Regions from separate parts of the Streptomyces sp. NPDC018029 genome, predicted to be linked through region 2. Evidence: riboswitches for the same ligand, from Rfam matches in the RefSeq annotation. Region 2 holds a riboswitch; the other holds the start of a gene.

What was found. Region 2 has a riboswitch for S-adenosylmethionine ahead of ACH4D5_RS38495 (aminotransferase class V-fold PLP-dependent enzyme). Riboswitches for the same ligand answer to the same signal wherever they lie in the genome.
Region 1: it holds a riboswitch for S-adenosylmethionine, as region 2 does, so the genes downstream of both, thrC (threonine synthase) here and ACH4D5_RS38495 (aminotransferase class V-fold PLP-dependent enzyme) in region 2, are expected to answer to the same signal.

The regions. Positions count from the first base shown of each region.
Region 1 covers NZ_JBIRFV010000005.1:169,000-173,203, reverse strand. The annotation lists gene ACH4D5_RS17095 (cold-shock protein) at 61-264, opposite strand; gene ACH4D5_RS17090 (MoaD/ThiS family protein) at 684-959, opposite strand; gene thrC (threonine synthase) at 1,046-2,365, opposite strand; SAM riboswitch class I at 2,359-2,487, opposite strand; gene ACH4D5_RS17080 (glucosyl-3-phosphoglycerate synthase) at 2,664-3,608, shown strand; gene ACH4D5_RS17075 (trehalose-6-phosphate synthase) at 3,659-4,204, shown strand, end outside.
Region 2 covers NZ_JBIRFV010000020.1:6,711-10,914, forward strand. The annotation lists gene ACH4D5_RS38485 (cytochrome bc complex cytochrome b subunit) at 1-384, shown strand, start outside; gene trpD (anthranilate phosphoribosyltransferase) at 533-1,597, shown strand; SAM riboswitch class IV at 1,694-1,811, shown strand; gene ACH4D5_RS38495 (aminotransferase class V-fold PLP-dependent enzyme) at 1,976-3,358, shown strand; gene ACH4D5_RS38500 (glycerate kinase) at 3,307-4,204, opposite strand, start outside.

The DNA of each region.
Region 1 (4,204 bases), on a different contig from region 2:
CGTACCCCTGTGGGATACGAGCCCCTCGCGATGCTTGCTTCGGTGGTCGATCGCGCCGAGCTAGACGGCGAGCTTGACCATGTCCGCCTGCGGACCCTTCTGGCCCTGCGAGATCTCGAACTCGACTCGCTGACCTTCTTCAAGGGTGCGGTAGCCGTCCATCTGGATCGCGCTGTAGTGGACGAAAACATCCGCACCACCGTCGACCGCGATGAAGCCGTACCCCTTCTCCGCGTTGAACCACTTGACGGTGCCCTGAGCCATGCCTAACTCCCCTATTACTGGCCCTTGCACAGGACCGCACTTCGCGGACCCGGGTCAGACCTCACCCCCCACTGATTGGGGGTGTGCGCCGGAACGCGTCGACCGCCGCTGAATGTATCTGTCCAACTGCCGTCTGCAACAGGTCAATCGGACGAGAATTCTGGGCGCGCCCGATCGGTAATATGCGGAGAATTCACCGGAATCCAGGGCAAGTCGGGCCGGGCAAAAGGCACATGGGGCTCAAATGGGCAGTGCGCTTTGGCTACTTCTTGTCGGCTCCGGGCCGACTTCGTATATGCACTCGGCACTGACGGCGAAGCACGCTTCCCAACTGTACCGCGCTCAACCAAGCAGAATTGCCCCCTCCGCTTCTCTCGCGGAGGGGGCAATTCGAATTACGCAGGGTGCTTGCGAAAAGGTCAGCCGCCGGCGACGGCGGGAATGATCGAGACGCCCGAGCCGTCCGGCGTGGCCGTCTCCAGGCCCTGCTCGAAGCGGACGTCGTCGTCGTTCACGTACACGTTGACGAAGCGGCGCAGCTTGCCCTGGTCGTCCAGGACGCGGGCGGCGATCCCGGTGTGGTTCTTCTCCAGGTCGGCGATGACCTCACCCAGATTCGCCCCTTCGGCGGCAACCTCGGCCTTGCCGCCGGTGTAGGTGCGCAGAATGGTGGGGATGCGAACGTTGACACTCATGGTTCACCTCAGGGGGATACGGGCCCCGTAAGGGGCGCGGGGAACTGCGCGACCAGCCACAACGGCCCCGCAGGGAAGCAACAACCTCAGCCGGCAAGGCCCGCGGAGCGAAACGCCTCAAGGCTCGGCTTGATCGTGGCGGTGGCCTGCGAAGTCTCGGCGACAGCGTCAAGCGTCTTCAGGCCGTCCCCGGTGTTCAGGACCACCGTGGTGAGGGCCGGGTCGAGAAGCCCCGCCTCGAAGAGCTTCTTCGTGACGCCCACCGTCACACCCCCCGCGGTCTCCGCGAAGATCCCTTCCGTGCGGGCGAGCAGCTTGATCGCCTCGACGACCTGCTCGTCGTTCACGTCCTCGACCGCCCCGCCCGTGCGGCGCGCGATGTCCAGGACGTACGGCCCGTCGGCGGGGTTGCCGATGGCCAGCGACTTGGCGATGGTGTTCGGCTTCTGGGGGCGTACGACGTCGTGGCCGGCCTTGAAGGCGGTCGACACCGGCGAGCAGCCCTCGGCCTGCGCGCCGAAGATCTTGTACGGCTTGTCGGCCACCAGGCCGAGGGCGATGAGCTCCTTCAGCCCCTTGTCGATCTTCGTGAGCTGCGAGCCGGAGGCGATGGGGATGACGAGCTGGTCGGGCAGCTCCCAGCCGAGCTGCTCGCAGATCTCGTACGCGAGGGTCTTGGAGCCCTCGCCGTAGTACGGCCGCAGGTTGACGTTGACGAAGCCCCAGCCCTCGCCCAGCGGGTCGCCGATGAGCTCGGAGCAGAAGCGGTTCACGTCGTCGTAGTTGCCCTCGATGCCGACGAGTTCACCGCCGTAGACCGCGGCCATGACGACCTTGCCCTGCTCCAGGTCGTGCGGGATGAACACGCAGGAGCGGAAGCCGGCGCGGGCGGCGGCGGCGCCGACGGCGCCCGCGAGGTTGCCGGTGGAGGAGCAGGAGAGCGTGGTGAAGCCGAAGGCGCGCGCCGCTTCGAGGGCCTGCGCGACGACGCGGTCCTTGAAGGAGTGCGTGGGGTTGCCGGAGTCGTCCTTGACGAACAACTTGCCCTGCTCGAAGCCGAGTTCACGGCCGAGGTTGTCGGCCTTGACGAGCTGGGTCCAGCCGGGGTTCAGGTTCGGCTTGTCGGCCACGTCGGCGGGGACGGGGAGCAGCGGGGCGTAGCGCCAGATGTTGGCGGGGCCTGCCTCGATCTGCTTGCGGAGGGCTTCCGGGTCGCCGAGCGGCAGGTCGTACGCGACTTCGAGGGGGCCGAAACACTCGACGCAGGCGAAGATCGGGCCGAGCGGGAACGTGGTGCCGCACTCACGGCAGGAGAGGCCGGAGGCGGGCCCGAGGTCGACGGAAGGGGTGGTGCTCTGGGTGGCGACGGTCTGCACAGCCATGGAGGCGAGGCCCTTTCTCCTCATCTTCCTCGCGACGCATCTCGCCGCGAGACGGAATTGGCACCTTCCCCACCGTGACCTCGCGGTCGGCGGGAGGGTTGCCGGGGCTTCAACGGGCCGTTTCCCTCTGCCCCTCTGGATGAGCGGTTTTCGATTATGGGTTTCAGTTGTCGATCTCAACGCGGCGGTGACCCCGACATGCGATGGTCACCGGCGTTGTTCAAGACTGTAACCGAAGCCCCGGACCCTTGAGATAGTCGTCCGAACCGCGAGATGGATCACATCGATCACCTCATCGATCACCTATGGGAGGACCGCGACCGTGCTGGAAGAGGTCGAGCGCTGGCTCAGCAGGCGTTCCTGGTCCGTCGCCGACCGGCCGCCGGCCCGGCTCGCCGAGGCCAAGCGCGCCGGCGGCGCCTCGGTGAGCGTCGTGCTGCCCGCGCTCGACGAGGAGGGGACGGTCGGCGAGATCGTCGCCGAGATACGCCGCGAGCTGATGGAGAAGGTCCCGCTGGTCGACGAGCTGGTGGTGATCGACTCCGGCTCCACGGACCGTACGGCCGAGGTCGCCGCGGCGGCGGGCGCGAAGGTCGTCCGCAGGGACGAGATCCTGCCGCGCGTCCCCGCGGTCCCGGGCAAGGGCGAGGTGCTGTGGCGCTCGCTGCTCGCGACGAGCGGTGACATCGTCGCGTTCGTCGACGCGGACCTGCGGGAGTTCTCCGCGGACTTCGTCTCGGGGATCGTGGGACCGCTGCTCACCGACCCGGACGTGGCCTTCGTGAAGGCGATGTACGACCGCCCGCTCGGCGAGGCCGCCGGGCAGGGCGGCCGGGTGACGGAGCTGATGGCGCGGCCGCTCCTGAACATGCACTGGCCGCAGCTTGCGGGGTTCGTCCAGCCTCTCGGCGGCGAGTACGCGGCCCGCAGGTCGCTCCTGGAGCGGCTGCCGTTCCCCGTCGGGTACGGCGTGGAGCTCGGCCTGCTCGTCGACGCGCTGCACACGGTGGGCCTGGACGCGCTGGCACAGGTGGACGTCGGGGTGCGCAAGCACCGGCACCAGGACGGGCAGGCGCTCGGGCGGATGGCGGCGGCGATCTACCGGACGGCACAGCTGCGGCTCGCGCGCGGGCATCTCGTACGCCCCGAGCTCACGCAGTTCGAGCGGGGCGAGCACGCGTTCGTGCCGCGGACGTACGCGGTCGACACGGAGGAGCGGCCGCCCATGACGAGCATCGCCGAGTACGCGCACCGCCGCGTGGCGTGACCCGGAGCCCGTACGTTTGCCCGGCCCCGGGACGGGCTACGTTTTGCCACATGGTCTCCGAGCACGGTTCGTCAGCAGCACAGGTACTCGTCGCGTCCAACCGCGGCCCCGTCTCGTACACCGTCGGAGAGGACGGTGAGCTGACCGCCAGGCGTGGCGGCGGCGGCCTGGTCTCCGGGCTCAGCGCCATCGGCGACGAGGCGGACGCCCTGTGGGTGTGCGCGGCGCTCGGCGACGGCGACCGCGAGGCGGTGCGCCGGGGCGTCGGTGAGCCCGGCGTACGGATGCTGGACATCGACGCGGACGTCCACGCGGACGCGTACAACGGCATCGCGAACTCGGTGCTGTGGTTCGTCCACCACCTGCTCTACCAGACGCCGTTGGAACCGGTCTTCGGACCGGAGTTCCGCGCACAGTGGGCGGCGTACGAGACGTACAACCGGGCGTTCGCCGAGGCGCTCGCCGAGGAGGCGGGGCCGGGGGCGGCCGTCCTGGTGCAGGACTACCACCTGGCGCTGGTGCCGGGCATGCTGCGGGAGCTCCGCGAGGACCTGCGCATCGGCCACTTCTCGCACACCCCGTGGGCGCCCGCCGAC
Region 2 (4,204 bases):
TTCGTCCGGATCGCCTTCTTCGTCGGACCGGTCATCGCCTTCATCGTGACCAAGCGGATCTGCCTGGGTCTGCAGCGGCGCGACCGGGACAAGGTGCTGCACGGCCGCGAGTCGGGCATCATCAAGCGGCTGCCGCACGGTGAGTTCATCGAGGTCCACGAGCCGCTCAGCAAGGAGCAGCTGCACACGCTCACCGCGCACGAGCAGTACAAGCCGGTCGAGCTCGGCCCTGCGGTCGACGAGAACGGCGTCAAGCGCAAGCTGTCCGGTTCGCAGAAGCTGCGGGCCAAGCTCTCCAAGGGCTACTTCGGGGAAGAGGGTCAGATCCCCAAGCCCACCGCCGACGAGTACAAGGAGATCACGAGCGGCCACGGCCACCACTGATCATTCCGGAGCTCGGAAGCTCTGACCTCCCAAGGTCGCCACGGTAAGAGCCCCGTCCAGGCAATGGACGGGGCTCTTTGCCGTCCCCGGGGCTGGATAGGGTGGGGCTCACCCCAAGTACACACACAGACGAAAACCAGGAGCGGCCATGAACGCTGTGACCCCCGCAGGAGGCGACACCGCGGCGGGCCGTTCCTGGCCCGACGTACTGAACGGCCTGCTGGCGGGCCGTGACCAGAGCGCCGACGACACGGCCTGGGCCATGGACCGCATCATGCGCGGCGAGGCCACCGACGCGCAGATCGCGGGCTTCGTGGTCGCGCTGCGGGCCAAGGGCGAGACCGTCGAGGAGATCTCCGGTCTGGTACGCGCCATGTACGCGCACGCCAACGTCATCGACGTGCCGGGCCCGAGCGTCGACATCGTGGGCACGGGCGGCGACGGCGCCAAGACCGTCAACATCTCGACCATGTCCGCGATCGTCGTCGCCGGAGCGGGCGCGAAAGTCGTCAAGCACGGCAACCGGGCCGCCTCCAGCGCGTCCGGCGCCTCCGACGTGCTGGAGAAGCTCGGCGTCAACCTCGACCTCACCCCGCAGCGGGTGGTCGAGGTCGCCGAGGAGGCGGGCATCACGTTCTGCTTCGCCGTGAAGTTCCACCCGGCGCTGCGCCACGCCGGTGCCGCCCGTAGCCAGTTGGGCATCCGGACCGTCTTCAACCTCCTCGGCCCGCTCACCAACCCGGCCAAAGTGCGCGCCCAGGCCGTCGGGGTCGCCGACCCCCGGATGGCCCCCATCGTGGCGGGCGTCTTCGCCGAGCGGGGGCACTCGTCCCTCGTCTTCCGCGGTGACGACGGGCTCGACGAGCTGACGACGACGTCCACCTCCCGGGTCTGGGTGGTGCGGGACGGCGCCGTGCGCGAGGAGGCCTTCGACCCGCGGGACGTCGGGCTCGACCTGGTGCCCGTCGAGGCGCTGCGGGGCGCCGACGCCTCGTACAACGCGGAGGTGGCGCTGCGGCTGCTCGACGGGGAGAGCGGGCCGGTGCGGGACGCGGTGCTGCTCAACTCGGCGGCGGCGCTGGCCGCCCTGACGCCCACCGACGAGCCGCTGACCGAGCAGATCCGGGCCGGCATCGCCCGGGCGGCGCAGGCCATCGACTCGGGCGCCGCGAAGAAGGCCCTGGAGCGCTGGGTGGCAGCGAGCAACCGCTGAGAGCCGCCCCTGGGCGGTGGTGATGTGACGCAGGGCGCAGTCCGGATTCTGGACTGCGCCTTGCGCGTCGAAGATCGTGTGGCAGGATGCTGCACAGGTCATGAGTGACAGCGACTACGGCCCCGGCCCGCTGTCCGGCAACCCTCCGTCCGTGGCGGGGTGCCCCGGGTGAAGACCAGGTCGTACGCAGCAAGGCGTATGGCAAGCGCGGACCCCTCGCAACCCTGGGGTCCTGGTCCTCAAGGGAGCAGTCTCGTGAGCCAGCGAATGTGACAGGGCTTCTACGCCCCGCCTCCGCACACCCTTTTTCACCTTTCTCCTGCGCCGTCGACCGACGTCCGGCGCAGTGATCTCGCCTGCTTCTCACGGGAGTTCGCCATGTCTGTTTCCGCCGTTGCCGTCGACGCCGCCGTCTGTGCCCCGCTGCCGGTCCTCGGCCGGGACGTCACCGTTCCGCTGGTCACCGGCGGTGAGGTGAGCTACGCCGCGCTCGACTACGCGGCGAGCGCGCCGGCGCTGCAGCGGGTGTGGGACGACGTGGCCGCGTACGCGCCGTACTACGGCAGCGTGCACCGCGGCGCCGGGTACCTGTCGCAGCTCTCCACCGACCTGTTCGAGAACAGCCGGACCGTCGTCGCCGAGTTCCTCGGCTGCCGCGAGGACGACCAGGTCGTCTTCACCCGCTCCACCACCGACTCGCTGAACCTGCTCGCCGCCGCCCTGCCCGCCGGCTGCGAGGTCTTCGTCTTCGAGACCGAGCACCACGCCTCGCTCCTGCCGTGGCGGGACGCCCGGGTGACCTACCTGAACGCGCCGCGCACCCCCGACGAGGCCGTCCAGACCCTGGAGCGGGCCCTCGCCGACCGCGACCCCTACGGCCCGGCGCTGGTGTGCGTGACCGGTGCCTCCAACGTCACCGGCGAGCTGTGGCCGGTGCGGGAGCTGGCCGCCGCCGCGCACGCGCACGGCGCCCGGATCGTCCTCGACGCCGCGCAGCTCGCGCCCCACCACCCCGTCTCCATCGGCGAGTTGGACGTCGACTGGGTCGCCTTCTCCGGACACAAGCTGTACGCGCCGTTCGGCTCCGGCGTCCTCGCGGGCCGCTCCGACTGGCTGCGGGAGGCCGAGCCGTACCTCGCGGGTGGCGGCGCTTCCCGTAAGGTCGCGCGACGCCCCAAGGAAGCAGGCGGCGGCGTGGACGTGGAGTGGCACGAGAGCGCGGCCCGCCACGAGGCCGGTTCGCCGAACGTCATCGGCGTCTACTCCATCGCCGCCGCCTGCAAGGCGCTCACCGAGGCGGGCTTCGACCAGCTCGTCGCCCGCGAGCAGTACCTGATCGCGAAGGTGCGCGAGGGGCTCGCCGAGGTGCCCGCCGTGCGGGTGCTCTCGCTCTTCGGGGACGACGCGCCGCGCGTGGGCGTCATCTCCTTCGTCGTGGACGGCTGGAACAGCTCGCACTTCGCCGCCGCGCTCTCCGCCGAGTACGGCATCGGCGTACGGGACGGCCTGTTCTGCGCCCACCCGCTGGTGCGCACCCTGCTCGGCAGCGAGCCCGACGAGCCCGGCGCGTGCGGCGCCCCCGAGGCCGCGCCCGGCGAGAAGTCGCTGAACGCCATCCGCGTGAGCTTCGGCGCGGGCACCCCCGACGAGCACGTCGAGCGTTTCGTACGCGCCGTCAAGGAGCTGGTGTCGGACGGCGCGCGGTGGAACTACCGCACCGAGGACGGGCGTTGCGTGCCGGACACCAGCGCCGCCGCCTGACCCGCGGGCAGCCGGCCCCCGGGCAGCCGTGAGCCGAGCTGGATCATCCGCAGGGCCCGCTCCGTCGCGTCGGTGAGGAACTCGCCGCCCCGGCCGAGCGCCTCCGTCAGCGAGACCGGGGCGGGCAGGATCGCGCTGTACGCGTCCACGCCCAGCGCGCGGACGGTGTGCGCGCCGTCCCCGATGATGCCCGCGAGGACCAGGACCGGGCGCCCGGACCGCTTCGCGCGGCGGGCCACCTCGGCGGGGACCTTGCCGCGCGGGGTCTGGTGGTCGAGGGCGCCCTCCGCGGTGATGACCAGGTCGGCGCGGGCCAGCCGCTCGTCGAGGTCGAGCCGTTCGAGCAGCACGTCGAAGCGGGGGAGCAGTGCGGCGCCGAGTGCGGCGAGCCCGGCGCCGAGGCCGCCCGACGCGCCCGTGCCCGGTCCCTCGAAGAGGTCGGTGCGCACGGGCAGATCCCGCATGAGGAGGTGCGCCCAGTGTTCCAGGGCGGCCGCGAGCTGCTCGACCTGCTGGGGTGTCGCGCCCTTCTGGGGGCCGAAGACGCGGGCGACGCCGCGCTCGCCGCACAGGACGTTGAAGGGGTTGCAGGCGACGCGGAGCTCGGTGGCCGCGAGGCGCGGGTCGAGGCCGCTCGGGTCGATGCGGCTCAGCCGCGTCAACTCCCGTCCGCCGTGCGGCAGTTCCCAGCCGTCGGCGTCGAGGAGCCGGGCGCCGAGGGCTTGCAGGGCGCCCGCGCCGCCGTCCGACGTGCCCGAGTCGCCGCAGCCGACCAGGATGCGGCGGGCGCCCGCGTCGAGTGCGGCGCGGATCAGCTCGCCCACGCCGTACGTCGTGGTGGCGCCC